One region of the Streptomyces sp. NPDC050145 genome, then DNA from elsewhere that is predicted to be linked to it. Evidence: riboswitches for the same ligand, from Rfam matches in the RefSeq annotation. Region 1 holds a riboswitch; each other region holds the start of a gene.
The links. A riboswitch is a leader RNA that binds a small molecule or an ion and turns the genes downstream of it on or off. The one in region 1 is predicted to bind thiamine pyrophosphate.
Positions count from the first base shown of each region.

Region 2: linked by a shared signal. The riboswitch ahead of thiO (glycine oxidase ThiO) and the one ahead of ACIBTU_RS18085 (purine-cytosine permease family protein) in region 1 are both predicted to bind thiamine pyrophosphate.
Region 3: linked by a shared signal. The riboswitch ahead of ACIBTU_RS29215 (thiamine ABC transporter substrate binding subunit) and the one ahead of ACIBTU_RS18085 (purine-cytosine permease family protein) in region 1 are both predicted to bind thiamine pyrophosphate.
Region 4: linked by a shared signal. The riboswitch ahead of thiC (phosphomethylpyrimidine synthase ThiC) and the one ahead of ACIBTU_RS18085 (purine-cytosine permease family protein) in region 1 are both predicted to bind thiamine pyrophosphate.

Region 1 covers NZ_JBITJS010000008.1:206,492-210,105, reverse strand. The annotation lists gene lpdA (dihydrolipoyl dehydrogenase) at 53-1,465, shown strand; TPP riboswitch at 1,562-1,663, shown strand; gene ACIBTU_RS18085 (purine-cytosine permease family protein) at 1,655-3,052, shown strand; gene ACIBTU_RS18080 (transglycosylase SLT domain-containing protein) at 3,404-3,614, shown strand, end outside.
Region 2 covers NZ_JBITJS010000007.1:259,882-263,495, forward strand. The annotation lists gene ACIBTU_RS16445 (Rv2175c family DNA-binding protein) at 1-365, opposite strand, end outside; gene ACIBTU_RS16450 (NAD(P)/FAD-dependent oxidoreductase) at 435-1,598, opposite strand; gene ACIBTU_RS16455 (hypothetical protein) at 1,808-2,164, opposite strand; TPP riboswitch at 2,216-2,329, shown strand; gene thiO (glycine oxidase ThiO) at 2,327-3,514, shown strand; gene thiS (sulfur carrier protein ThiS) at 3,511-3,614, shown strand, end outside.
Region 3 covers NZ_JBITJS010000016.1:91,541-95,154, forward strand. The annotation lists gene ACIBTU_RS29205 (phosphatidate cytidylyltransferase) at 1-272, shown strand, start outside; gene rlmN (23S rRNA (adenine(2503)-C(2))-methyltransferase RlmN) at 352-1,458, shown strand; TPP riboswitch at 1,483-1,587, shown strand; gene ACIBTU_RS29215 (thiamine ABC transporter substrate binding subunit) at 1,668-2,756, shown strand; gene ACIBTU_RS29220 (ABC transporter permease) at 2,900-3,614, shown strand, end outside.
Region 4 covers NZ_JBITJS010000002.1:189,242-192,855, reverse strand. The annotation lists gene ACIBTU_RS04395 (IclR family transcriptional regulator) at 1-50, shown strand, start outside; gene ACIBTU_RS04390 (SsgA family sporulation/cell division regulator) at 151-618, shown strand; gene ACIBTU_RS04385 (YibE/F family protein) at 694-2,025, opposite strand; TPP riboswitch at 2,097-2,260, shown strand; gene thiC (phosphomethylpyrimidine synthase ThiC) at 2,253-3,614, shown strand, end outside.

The DNA.
Region 1 (3,614 bases):
GACTCGGCGGGCGATCCCCGCGACGGACGAAGCTATGAAAGAGGACAAGGTCATGGTGGAGCAGGACGAGCGGTTCGACGTGGTCGTACTGGGAGCGGGACCCGGCGGATACGTGGCCGCGGTCCGGGCGGCCCAGCTCGGCAAGCGGGTCGCGGTCGTCGAGGAGAAGTACTGGGGCGGCGTCTGCCTGAACGTGGGCTGCATCCCCACCAAGGCCCTGCTGCGCAACGCGGAACTGGCCCACATCTTCAACCACGAGGCGAAGACCTTCGGCATCAAGGTCGACGGCCAGGTCACCTTCGACTACGGCGAGGCCTACACCCGCAGCCGCAAGGTCGCCGACGGCCGCGTCAAGGGCGTCCACTACCTGATGAAGAAGAACAAGATCGCGGAGTTCGACGGCCGCGGTACCTTCCTCGACGCGCACACCCTCCAGGTCGCCGGGTCCGACGGCACGACCCGCACCATCGGTTTCGAGCACTGCATCATCGCCACCGGCGCCACGCCCCGGCTGCTGCCCGGCACCGAGCGCAGCTCCCGCGTCGTCACCTTCGAGGAGCAGATCCTCGCCGACGAGCTGCCCCGCTCGATCGTCATCGCCGGCGCGGGCGCGATCGGCATCGAGTTCGCGTACGTGCTGCACCAGTACGGCGTGAAGGTCACGATCGTCGAGTACCTCGACCGGATGGCGCCCCTCGAGGACGCCGAGGTGTCGGCCGAACTGGCCCGCCAGTACCGCAAGTTGGGCATCGACGTGCTGACCTCCACCCGGGTGGACGCCATCGACGAGTCCGGCCCCGACGTCCAGGTCACCGTCACCGGCAAGGACGGCGCCCAGCAGGTCCTCACCGCCGACAAGGTCCTCCAGGCGATCGGCTTCGCGCCCAACGTCACGGGCTACGGCCTGGAGGGCACGGGCGTCGCGCTCACCGAGCGCGGGGCGATCGAGGTCGACGGCTTCTGCCGCACCTCGGTGCCGCACATCTACGCCATCGGCGACGTCACCGCCAAGCTGATGCTCGCGCACACCGCCGAGGCGATGGGCGTCATCGCCGCCGAGACGCTCGCCGGGGCCGAGACGATGGAGCTCGACTACGCGATGATCCCGCGGGCCACCTACTGCCAGCCGCAGATCGCCAGCTTCGGCTACACGGAGGCGCAGGCCCGCGACCTCGGCTACGACGTGAAGGTCGCCAAGTTCCCCTTCATGGCGAACGGCAAGGCGCACGGCCTCGGCGACACCAACGGCTTCGTCAAGCTCATCAGCGACGCCACGCACGGCGAACTCATCGGCGGGCACCTCATCGGCCCCGACGTCACCGAGCTGCTGCCGGAACTGACGCTGGCCCAGCAGTGGGACCTCACCGTCCACGAGGTCGCGCGCAACGTCCACGCGCACCCGACCCTGGGCGAGGCCGTGAAGGAGGCCGTGCACGGCCTCGCGGGCCACATGATCAACATGTGACGCGCCCGGGACGTCGGCACTGCTGACCGGAGTGTGGGACGGAGCCGGGGGCGGCTTCGTCCCGCACTCGGCGAGCGGCTAGTGTTCGCTCCCGTACTGCCCGACACGGGGTGCTCCCGCACATGCGACGGAGCTGAGATCACACCCGTAGAACCTGAACCAGTTAGCACTGGCGGAGGGATGTCAGCGATGTCGATACCGCATGTCTCGAGCGAGCCCCGGAGCACCGCCTTCGACGGGCGGATGCCCACCGCGCCGGGGGACTGGCGCCCCGAGGCGCGCGGGATCGCGCCCGTCCCCGAGGAGCACCGCTACGGCGGCGCCGGCCGCCTCTTCACCGTCTGGTTCGCGCCGAACCTGACGATGAGCGGCGTCTTCACCGGCACCGTCGGCATCGCCCTCGGCCTCGACTTCGCGACCGCGCTGGCCGCCGTCGTCCTCGGCACGGTCCTCGGCGCGGTCCCCACCGCCTACCTCGGCACCTGGGGCAGCCGCACCGGCGCGGGACAACTGCCACTCGCCCGCCTCGCGTTCGGGCGCGGCGTCGTGGTCCCCGGCGCGCTCCAGTGGCTGTCGTCCATCGCCTGGGACGCGCTCATCGGCCTGTTCGGCGGCGACGCGCTCGCCCGGCTGTGCGGCTGGCCGTTCTGGCTCGGCGCCCTGGTCATGATGGGCGCGCAGGGCCTGCTCGGCGCGTTCGGCTACGAGGCGATCCACCGCCTGCAGAAGTGGATGACGGCCGTCCTCGCGGTCGCCTTCTGCGCCCTGGCGCTGCGCCTCGCGGACGCGGGCGTCACTCCCGAGTCCCACGGCGCCGCGCAGGGCGCCGACCGGATGGGCGCGTTCGTGCTCACGACGACGATCGCGCTCAGCCTGTCCGTCTCCTGGGCCCCGTACGCGAGCGACTTCAGCCGCTACCTGCCGCGCACCACGTCCCCGTCCCGCATGTTCTGGTGCACGCTCGCGGGCATCGTCGTCTCCTTCACCGCGGTCGAGGCGCTCGGCCTGTGGGGCGCCTCCGTCTTCACCGACCAGACCGCCCAGGGCGTCGACACCCTCCTCGGCGGAGGCGTCGTCGGCTCGCTCGGACTGCTGGCCGTAGCGCTGGCCGCGCTGTGCAGCAACGCCATGAACGACTACAGCGGCTCGCTCGCCCTCCAGGTCGTCGGTGTCCGGCTGCCGCGCCCGCTCGGCGCCGCGCTCGCCGCGCTCCTCGGCTTCCCGCTCGTGCTGTGGATGCACGCCGCCGACACCGCGGCACGCTTCCAGAACGTGCTGCTGTTCGTCGGCTACTGGATCCCCGGCTTCGTCGCCGTCGTCCTCGTCGACTGGCTGGCCCGGCACCGCGCCCGCGACGGGGCGCCCGTGGACCTCGCGGCGGAGGAGGCGCGGCCGCAGCCGGTGCTCCCCGCTCTGATCGCCTTCCTCGGGTCCTTCGCCGCCACCGTGCCGTTCATGGACACCGCCCTCTATGTGGGACCGGTCGCCGAGGCGCTGCACGGCGCCGACCTCGGCTACTACGTGGCCTTCGTAGTCGCTCTTGTCCTCTATGTCCCGATCCGGCTCCGCGGGCGTGCCCAGGCCTGATCCACCCCGTCCGACCATGCCTGCTGAAAGCGGGACAAATCCTGAAATTGCGCAGGTCAGGGGACTGGTGCCGCGTGGCGCGGGGAGGAAAAGGGCGGATCGGACACGCCTGTGTGAGCCGCGCCATGTGACCTGCGTCATCTACGGGCCCGGGTAGTAGCCGGACGCCGTGGCCGCGTCCTGCTCCACCTCGCGGAGACGTCCGTTTACTGCGTAGTCGGGTAGTACGTCACACCTTTGCGTCCTGTGTGGACCGCCCCTAAAGCTGTGCGTCGTTCCAGGCAGCAGCCGGGACGGCAGAACGGCGGAACCTCCGCCGGAGCCTCACGACGCACCAGGGAGTTCCCCCGCATGAACCTCAAGCGCACCCGGACCGGCGCCGCCCGCACCTCTCGCCTCCCCCGCTTCTCCGTCGCCGGCATCGCCGGTGCGGGCGCCGTGGCCGCCGCGCTCACCCTGGTCCCCACCACCGCGCAGGCCGCCGAGCCCGCCGCGGCCCCCGCCTCGGTGACGACGGCGTCCCTGGTCGCCGCCAAGGGCTACACGAACAACCTCGACGGCT
Region 2 (3,614 bases), on a different contig from region 1:
CAGACGGCGAGCGCCTGGGCGCGGCGCTTCACCTCCGTGCCGCGATTCTCGCTCAGGGCCTGCGCGGGCGTGCCCGGCAGGGTCGCGTCGGGGGTGAAGAGCCACTCCAGCATCTCTTCGTCGGAGAAGCCGTCGTCCCTCAGGAGCGTCAGGGTCCCGGTCAGGCCCTTGACGATCTTGTCGCCGTCGATGAAGGCGGCGGGCACGTGAAGCGCCCTGTTCTCACCGCGGCGTACGGCGATGAGCTGACCCTCCTTCACCCACTGCCGCACACGCGTCACCTCGACGCCCGCCTGTTCGGCGATGTCGGGGAGGGTGAGCCAGTCGGGGACGAGAGCATCGATCTTTGCGTCAATCTCGGTCACAGGACAAGCCTGCCATCCCGGACCGACAGTCGGAAGCCGGGCCCACCCGAGGCCCACCCGACCAGGCGTTCAGGCCGCGGCGGACTTCAGCGGACGGGCCGGGTCGGCGAGCAGCGCCGGGTCGAGCACGGTGCCCGCCTCGATGAGTTTGCGGCCCTGGGCGAGGTCGCGGGGCTTGCCCACGGCCAGGACGGCGACCAGGGCGCCCTCGCGCAGCCAGCACACCGACCAGGCGGCGCCGGCCGGGTCGCCGCGCCACACGGTGGTGTCGGCGGCGTCGTGGTGGCCCGCGTACTGGACGAAGCGGCCGAACTGCTCGGACCAGAAGTAGGGCACCGGGTCGTAGGCGGCCGGGGTGGTGCCGATGATGTTGGCCGCGACGGTGCGGGGGCCCTGCAGCGCGTTGTCCCAGTGGTGGACCATCAGGCGCTGTCCGTAACGGGCGGACGGGAACGAGGAACAGTCGCCGACCGCGTACACGTCGGGCACGGAGGTGCGCAGCCCCTCGTCGGCGACGACCTCGTGGTGCTCGCCCAGGGCGAGGCCGGAGCCGTCGAGCCAGGCGGTGGCGGGGCGGGCGCCGATGCCGACGACGACGGCCCCCGCGGGCAGCCGCGTCCCGTCGTCGAGGACCACGACCCCGGGCTCGACGCGTTCCACGCGCGCGTGGGTGCGCAGTTCTGCGCCGGCGTCCGCGTACCAGGCGGCCATCGGGGCGGCGACCTCCGCGGGCAGCGCACCGGCCAGCGGGCGCTCGGCGGCCTCCACGACGGTGACCCGGCAGCCCGCGTCGCGCGCGGCGGTGGCGAACTCGGCGCCGATCCAGCCGGCTCCGACGACGACCACGTCGTGCTGCTCGACGAGGACGGGCCGCAGCCGCTCGGCGTCGTCGAGGGTGCGCAGCAGGTGGACACCGGGGACACCGTCGGCGCCCGGGAGGCGGATCGGTTCGGCACCCGTCGCGACGACCAGGACGTCGTACGGGACGGGGCCCGTCACGGTGTCGAGCTCGTGGTCGGCGGGGCGCAGTCCGGTGACCTCGCGGCCCAGCTGGAGGGTGACGCCGAGGGCCTCGAAGTCGACGTCGAAGGCGGAGCCCTCGGCCTTGCCGAGCAGGACGGCCTTGGAGAGCGGCGGCCGGTCGTAGGGCTGGTGGGGTTCCGCGCCGATCAGCGTGACCGCCCCGGTGAAGCCCTGCTCGCGCAGCGCCACCGCCGTCTGCACGCCGGCCATGCCCGCGCCGACCACGACGACGTGCCGGTCGCCCGGGGGCGTCTCGTTCCCGCTCTCCTGATCGCTCACAAGGTCACCTTAGGCACCCGTGCGGGCGCGGGTCAGCGGCCCGGGCCACTCGCGTTCCGTGACGTCCTGCACACGTGTCACCGGTTTAGCGATCAAGCCCCGCGATCATCCCCGTGTCGACCCCCGCGATCACTCCGCGATCAGTCCCGCGCGGCAGGCGCGGCGATCTCCTCGACGACGCTCGTGCCGCTGCCCTCCTGCGACTCCCACTCCCAGGTCTCGTCGAGCCGGACCCGGCCATCGGGCCGCTCGGAGACGGTGGAGACGCAGTGCCCCGAGGACGTCGTCCCGTCGGTCTTCAGCTGGACGTAGCGGAAGTCGAGCCGGTCGCCCGCGCGGGTGCCCACGAGGTGGCCGCGCACGATGTCGCCGCCTTCGTAGGAGGCCCAGATCCGGCCCTCCTCCTCCCTGTAGGCGAAGCGGGTCCGGGTGCCCACCTGACCTGGGGCCTGGTCGGTCACGGGGGCGAGGAAGAGACCTTCGAGGGATCGGGCCACGGGCTGGGCTCCCTTACTTGGTGGCATACCGAACGGCTAGGGTGGCCAACGTAAAGCACTCGCGGGAGCCCGTACGCAGCGGGCTGAGAGGGAGGCTGGAGCGGCCTCCGACCGTACGAACCTGATCCGGGTCATGCCGGCGAAGGGAGGGGCTGGACGCCCATGTCGCGTACGCCATCTGTCAGCGGGTCCGCCACCGACGTCGTGGTCGTCGGTGGCGGCATCATCGGTCTGGTGACCGCGTGGAGGGCCGCGCAGCGCGGTCTGTCCGTCGCGGTCGTGGACCCCGAGCCGGGCGGCGGCGCCGCCCAGGTCGCGGCCGGGATGCTGGCCGCCGTCACCGAACTGCACTACGGCGAGGAGACGTTGCTCGCCCTGAACGTCGAGTCCGCGCGCCGCTATCCGGACTTCGCGGCCGAGCTGTCCGAGGCCACGGGCCACGATCTCGGCTACCGCGCGTGCGGCACGCTGGCCGTCGCGCTCGACGCCGACGACCGCTCGCACCTGCGGGAACTGCACGCGTTGCAGCTGCGCTCGGGCCTGGAGTCCGAGTGGCTGTCGGGCCGTGAGTGCCGCCGCCTGGAGCCGATGCTCGCGCCGGGCGTGCGCGGCGGCCTGCGGGTCGACGGCGACCACCAGATCGACCCGAGAAGGCTCGCGGGCGCCCTTGTGACGGCCTGCGAGCGCGCCGGCGTCACCCTGCACCGGACGTGGGCCGAACGGCTCTCCGTCGTACGGGACCGGGCGCGCGGCGTCGTCCTCGCCGACGGCGGCGAGCTCGCCGCGGAGCAGGTCGTACTGGCCGCCGGCAGCCACAGCGGGCGGCTCGCGGGCGTCCCCGAGGCCCTGCTGCCTCCGGTGCGCCCGGTCAAGGGCCAGGTGCTGCGCCTCAGCGTGCCGAAGGCGTACGCGCCGTTCCTGAGCCGCACGGTCCGCGCGGTCGTGCGCGGCGGCAACGTGTATTTGGTGCCGCGTGTCAACGGCGAGCTGGTCGTCGGCGCCACCACCGAGGAGCTCGGCTGGGACACCACGGTCACCGCCGGCGGTGTCTACGAGCTGCTGCGCGACGCGCACGAACTCGTCCCCGGCATCACCGAACTGCCGCTGACGGAGACGCGCGCGGGCCTGCGCCCCGGCTCTCCGGACAACGCGCCGATCCTCGGCCCGACGGCCCTGCCCGGCCTCCTCCTCGCCACCGGCCACTACCGCAACGGCGTGCTGCTGACCCCGGTCACCGGCGACGTCATGGCGCACGCCCTGGCCACCGGTGAACTCCCGGACGAGGCCCGCCCGTTCACCCCCCACCGCTTCAGCACCTCTTTCCCGGCCCTCTCGGAGCAGCCCGCATGAACGTGTCCGTGAACGGCGAGCCGCGCACCGTGGCCGCCGCGACCAAGCTCGACGAACTGGTGGCCACGCTGACCGCCGCCCCCTCCGGCGTCGCCGCCGC
Region 3 (3,614 bases), on a different contig from region 1:
CGGTGCTGTTCGCGATGGTGGCGGGCGTGCTGTGCATGCAGTTCCTGGTGGACGACGGCACGTGGTGGCAGGGCCTGGTCCTCGGTGTCTGCGTCGCCGCGTCCGCGACGCTCGGCGACCTCGGCGAGTCCATGATCAAGCGCGACCTCGGCATCAAGGACATGGGCACGCTGCTCCCCGGCCACGGGGGCATCATGGACCGCCTGGACTCCCTGCTGCCGACGGCGCCGGTGGTGTGGCTGCTGCTGGTGCTGTTCGTCGGGTCCGGCTGACCTGCGTTTTCCCCGGTGCGGGTCCGTTGTCCACAGGGCGGCGGGCCCGCACTCGTTTGTCTGCGACACTGGTACAGCCATGCCTAAGCCCGGAGAACTCACATTCGTCGCCCCCCGCGGAGCCAAGAAGCCGCCGCGGCACCTTGCCGACCTCTCGCCCGCCGAGCGGAAGGAAGCCGTCGCCGCGATCGGTGAGAAGCCGTTCCGCGCCAAGCAGCTGTCCACGCACTACTTCGCGCGGTACGCGCACGACCCCGCGGAGTGGACCGACATCCCCGCCGGGTCGCGCGAGAAGCTGCGGGAGGCACTGCTGCCCGAGCTGATGACCGTCGTGCGGCATCTGTCGACCGACCAGGACACCACCCGCAAGACCCTGTGGCGGCTGTTCGACGGCACGCTCGTCGAGTCCGTGCTCATGCGGTACCCGGACCGGGTCACGATGTGTATCTCGTCGCAGGCGGGATGCGGGATGAACTGCCCGTTCTGCGCCACCGGACAGGCCGGCCTCGACCGGAACCTGTCGACCGGCGAGATCGTGCACCAGATCGTGGACGGGATGCGGGCCCTGCGGGACGGGGAGATCCCCGGCGGGCCGGCGCGGCTGTCCAACATCGTGTTCATGGGGATGGGGGAGCCGCTCGCCAACTACAAGCGCGTGGTGGGTGCCATTCGGGCGCTGACCGATCCTGAGCCCGACGGGCTCGGGCTCAGCCAGCGCGGGATCACCGTGTCGACGGTCGGCCTGGTGTCCGCCATTCACCGGTTCGCCGATGAAGGGTTCAAGTGCCGGCTGGCCATCTCGCTGCACGCCCCTGACGACGAGCTGCGGGACACGCTGGTGCCCGTCAACACGCGGTGGAAGGTGCGGGAGGTGCTCGACGCCGGCTGGGAGTACGCGGCCAAGTCCGGGCGCCGGCTGTCCATCGAGTACGCGCTCATCCGGGACATCAACGACCAGGCCTGGCGTGGGGACCGGCTCGGGCGGCTGCTGCGCGGGAAGCCCGTGCACGTCAATCTGATTCCGCTGAACCCGACCCCGGGCTCGAAGTGGACCGCGTCGCGCCCCGAGGACGAGAAGGCGTTCGTCGAGGCCATCGCGGCGCACGGAGTCCCCGTCACCGTCCGGGACACCCGTGGCCAGGAGATCGACGGAGCCTGTGGACAGCTCGCCGCCACCGAGCGGTAGCCTTGCCCGCAGTACCACATCTTCATATTCCGACAGGGGAGCGCCACAGCGCTGAGAGTGCGGCAGAGCCGCAGACCCTCTGAACCTTGCCCAGGTCATTCTGGGTAGGAAGTTCGGTCACCACTCAAGCTGTTGCGCCCTGCCCGGAGCCGTAGGAAAGGCCCGGGCAGGGCCGCGTCTCTTCCTGGTCACCCCCAGGAGGAAAACCAGTGAGCAAGAACAAGAAGGCGTACCTGGCCGCGGCCGTGGGGCTCGGGCTCGTCACGCTGTCCGCGTGCGGTTCGTCGTCGTCCTCGGGTGGCGGCGACGCAGGGGACTCCAAGACGGTCACCCTGGTCAGTCACGACTCGTGGGCCGTCTCGAAGAACGTGATCAAGGACTTCGAGAAGAAGTCCGGCTACCAGGTGAAGGTCGTCGAGGACGGCGACGCCGGCCAGGCCGTCAACAAGGCGATCCTGTCCAAGGGCAACCCCGTCGGCGACGTGTTCTTCGGCGTCGACAACACGCTGCTGTCCCGCGCCCTCGACAACGGCCTGTTCACCTCCTACGAGGCCAAGGGCATCGACCAGGTGCCGGACCAGTACCGCCTCGACAAGGGCAAGAACCGCGTCACGCCCGTCGACACCGGCGATATCTGCGTCAACTACGACAAGAAGTACTTCGCCGACCACAAGCTGACGCCGCCCGCCTCCTTCGCGGACCTCGCCAAGCCCGCGTACAAGAACCTGCTGGTCACCGAGGACGCCGCGACGTCCTCCCCGGGCCTCGGCTTCCTGCTCGGCAGCGCCGCCCAGTACGGCGACGACGGCTGGCAGTCCTACTGGAAGAAGCTGAACGCCAACGGCGTGAAGGTCGTCAGCGGCTGGGACCAGGCCTACAACGAGGAGTTCTCCGGCAGCGCCAGCGGCAAGAAGGCCGGCGGCGACCGCCCGCTCGTCGTCTCCTACGCGTCCTCCCCGCCCGCCGAGGCGATCTACTCCGACCCGCAGCCCAAGACCTCGCCCGTCGGCGTCGCGACCGGCACCTGCTTCCGCCAGATCGAGTTCGCCGGCCTGCTCGACGGGGCGAAGAACGAGAAGGGCGGCAAGGCCTTCCTCGACTTCCTGATCTCCAAGGAGTTCCAGGAGGACATGCCGCTCAACATGTTCGTCGACCCGGTGGCGAAGAACGCCGTCGCGCCCGCCGACTACACCAAGTACGCGGTCGAGATCGACAAGCCGCACACCATGAGCCCGCGGAACATCGCGGACCACCGTGACGAGTGGGTCAAGACGTGGACGTCGCTCGTCAGGAAGTGACCCCGGACAAGGCCGAGGTCACGTCCGAGGCCAAGGCCAAGGTCAAGGCCAAGGCCAAGGTCAAGGCCAAGGCCAAGGCCAAGGCCGAGGCCGGCACCCGGCCGCGCCGGCTCCGTACGGGGAGCGCGGCGCGGCTCGGCCTCATGGCCGTGCCCGCCGTGTTCTTCGGGCTCTTCTTCGCCTACCCCGTCGCCGCGATCGTCGAGCGCGGTCTGCACGTCGACGGGGTCTGGCGCCTCGGGCGGATCCTCGACGTGCTCGGGGAGGCGGACGTGCGGCACGTCCTGTGGTTCACCGTGTGGCAGGCGCTCGCCTCCACCGCGCTGACCCTGCTCGTCGCGCTGCCCGGCGCGTACGTCTTCGCCCGGCTCGAATTCCCCGGCAAGCAGGTGCTGCGCGCCGCGGTCACCGTGCCGTTCGTGCTGCCCACCGTCGTCGTCGGCACCGCGTTCCTCGCGGTCGTCGGCCGCGGCGGGCTCCTCGACGACCTGTGGGGCGTCCGGCTCGACACCACCGTGTGGGCCATCCTGCTCGCGCACGTCTTCTTCAACTACGCGGTCGTCGTCCGGACCGTCGGCGGCCTGTGGGCGCAGCTCGACCCGCGCCAGGAGGAGGCCGCGCGGATGCTCGGCGCCTCCCGCCTCGCCGCCTGGCGCAAGGTGACGCTGCCCGCGCTCGGGCCCGCCGTCGCCGCCGCGGCCCTGATGGTCTTCCTCTTCACCTTCACCTCGTTCGGCGTCGTACAGATCCTCGGCGGCCCGGGATTCTCCACGCTGGAAGTGGAGATCTACCGGCAGACCGCGCAGATCTTCGACCTGTCCACCGCCGCCGTGCTGACCATCGTGCAGTTCGCGGCCG
Region 4 (3,614 bases), on a different contig from region 1:
ACGAGATCGGGCGACTCGTAGCGACACTCGCCTTCTCTATCAGCATCTGAAAACTCACTCCTTGTGATCCTCTGTGTACGTTGAGCAAGATGCGAACAGTGTCAGGAAGCTCATTCCTGGCCAATCGACGGCAAGTTGACGGGGTAGGCGATGCGCGAGTCGGTACAAGCAGTTCAGGCAGAGGTCATGATGAGCTTCCTCGTCTCCGAGGAGCTCTCGTTCCGTATCCCGGTGGAGCTCAAGTACGAGCCCACGGATCCGTACGCGGTGCGGCTCACCTTCCACCTTCCCGGAGACGCTCCGGTGACCTGGGCGTTCGGTCGCGAGCTGCTGGTTGACGGGGTCAACGGGGCGACCGGCGACGGCGATGTCCGGGTCTCCCCCGTGGAACCGGCGGGCGGGCGTGACACCGACGAGCTGCCCGGCGAGGTCCACATCAGGCTGCAGGTCGGCAGCGACCAGGCCCTTTTCCGGGCCGGGGTCGCGCCGATCATCGCGTTCCTGGACCGCACGGACAAGCTGGTCCCGCTCGGCCAGGAGCAGGCGATGGCCGATTTCGAGGCCGATCTCGACCAGGCCCTGGACCGGATCCTGGCCGAGGAGCAGAGCGCGGGCTGACCTTCCGGCAGCCCGCGGGACGGCAGACGTAACGCTTCAGCAGCGCGGTGCGCCCGAGCAGTTCCGCGCGCGGGTTCAGCGCTTGCGTCGCCGGCCCCGGCCGGACCGCCCCGGTACGGCCTTCGCGGGCTCGTGGGACCCCGGACGGTCGGCGGACACCACCAGAGCGGCCAGCAGGGTCGTCACCGGCACGGAGGCGACCAGTCCGATCGAGCCGACCAGCGTGCGCACGATCTCCTCGGCGACCAGTTCGCTGTTGGCGACGTCGGACACGCTGCTCTGCGCGATCGAGAAGAGCAGCAGGAGCGGCAGCGACGCGCCCGCGTACGCGAGCACCAGGGTGTTCACGACCGAAGCGATGTGGTCGCGGCCGATCCGGATGGCCGCCCGGTACAGACCGCGCCGGCCCATCGACGGGTTCGCCTCGTGCAGCTCCCAGACGGCCGAGGTCTGGGTGACCGTCACGTCGTCCAGGACACCGAGCGAGCCGATGATGACGCCGGCGAGCAGCAGACCGCTCATGTCGATGTCCGGGTACAGGCCGTGGATCAGGCCGGTGCTGTCGTCGGTGTTGCCGGTCAGCGCGGCCCAGCCGATGAACAGCGAGCCGAGCAGGCCGATCAGCAGCAGCGACACGAGGGTGCCGAGCACCGCGACGGAGGTGCGGGCCGACAGGCCGTGACACATGTAGAGCGCGATGAGCATGATCGCGCTGGACCCGACCACCGCCACCACCAGAGGGTTCGAGCCCTGGAGGATCGCGGGGAGGATGAAGAAGGTCAGCACCATGAAGCTGATCGCGAGCGCGACGAGCGCCATGACCCCGCGCATGCGTCCCACCACGACCACCGCCAGAGCGAAGATCCCGGCCAGCACCGTCATGGGGATCTTCCGGTTCACGTCCGTGACCGAGTACTGCAGGTTCTTCGGTGCGTCCGGCGCGTAGGCGACGATCACCTGCTGGCCCTCGTGCAGCTGGCGGGGCGAGTCGGGCTGCACGACCTCCGTGAACGTACGGCCCTTGTCCTTGCCGGTGTCCACGCGCACCGTCGCGATCTCGCACTCGCCCGCGGCGGCACCGGGCTTCCCGCCCGCGGGCACCGCGCCCGGGTCGCCGCTCGGCGCCCCGCCCGAGGCGTGCACCGACTTGCAGTCGACCTTCTCGACCTTGGTCACCGTGGCCTGCTGCGTCTGCCGGTCGAAGCCCACACCGGTGCGGTCGTGGGCCGGTGCGCCGCCCGGCCAGAGCACCGCCAGACCCACCACGACCGCCACGGTGAACGGGATCAGGACAGCCGCGATGACCCTCCGCAGATGCCGGGACACGGGCGCCGCCGGGCCGTGGCTGTGGGAGTGCCCGTGCGGCGGCGGGGACGAGGGAGGATCGGACTCATGCGTCGTGGTCACCGCCCGATCATCGCAAGAACGGGAGGGGCCCTCTGTTCAACGTGTCCGTCATGACGCTAGCGTGGGGGCACCTTTGCAAACGCGGGAGCTCGGAGCACCGGGCTGAGAGGGCGCTGACCTTCGTCCCAGCGCGTGTTTCACGTGAAACGTGGAACGCCGTGGACGAGAGCCGCTGCGTCGACCGCCGAACCTGTTACCGGGTAATGCCGGCGTAGGGAGTAGGTCTCATGACCACAACGGACGCACGCACGCCTGCCTCCAACGGCTCTGAGCCGGAGGCCGGGAAGTCCATCGGCTGGCACAAGGGGTACATCGAGGGCTCCCGCCCCGACCTCAAGGTGCCGGTCCGCCAGGTGCACCTCACCAACGGGCAGGACGTCACGCTGTACGACACCTCCGGCCCGTACACCGATCCGACCGTCGACACCGATGTCCGCAGGGGCCTCGCGCCGCTGCGGGAGAACTGGATCATCGCCCGCGGCGACACCGAGGAGTACACGGGACGCCCCGTCCGCCCCGAGGACGACGGCATCAAGCACACCTCGCCGCGCGGCGGTCTGCGCAACCTCGACGCGGTCTTCCCGGGCCGCCCGCGCCAGCCGCGCCGGGGCCGCGACGGCCAGGCCGTGACCCAGCTCGCGTACGCCCGCCGGGGCGAGATCACCCCGGAGATGGAGTACGTGGCGATCCGGGAGAACGTCGCGCCCGAGGTCGTCCGCGAGGAGATCGCGGCCGGCCGGGCGGTCCTGCCGGCGAACGTGAACCACCCGGAGATCGAGCCGATGATCATCGGCAAGCGATTCCTGGTGAAGGTCAACGCCAACATCGGCAACTCGGCCGTGACCAGCTCCATCGAGGAGGAGGTGGAGAAGATGACCTGGGCGACCAAGTGGGGCGCCGACACGGTCATGGACCTCTCCACCGGCCGCAACATCCACACCACCCGCGAGTGGGTGCTGCGCAACTCCCCCGTCCCGATCGGCACCGTGCCCCTCTACCAGGCCCTCGAGAAGGTCGACGGCCGGGCCGAGGAGCTGACCTGGGAGATCTACAAGGACACGGTCATCGAGCAGGCCGAGCAGGGCGTGGACTACATGACGGTCCACGCCGGCGTCCGCCTCCCGTACGTGCCGCTGACCGCCAACCGCAAGACCGGCATCGTCTCGCGCGGCGGCTCGATCATGGCCGCGTGGTGCCTCGCGCACCACAAGGAGAGCTTCCTCTACGAGAACTTCGAGGAGCTCTGCGAGATCCTCGCGGCGTACGACGTCACGTACTCGCTCGGCGACGGCCTGCGCCCCGGCTCCATCGCGGACGCCAACGACGAGGCGCAGTTCGCGGAGCTGCGCACGCTCGGCGAGCTGAACTCCATCGCCAAGCGGCACAACGTGCAGACCATGATCGAGGGCCCGGGCCATGTCCCGATGCACAAGATCAAGGAGAACATCGACCTCCAGCAGGAGATCTGCGAGGAGGCGCCGTTCTACACGCTCGGCCCGCTGACCACCGATGTCGCCCCGGCGTACGACCACATCACGTCCGGCATCGGCGCCGCGATGATCGCCTGGTGGGGCACCGCGATGCTCTGT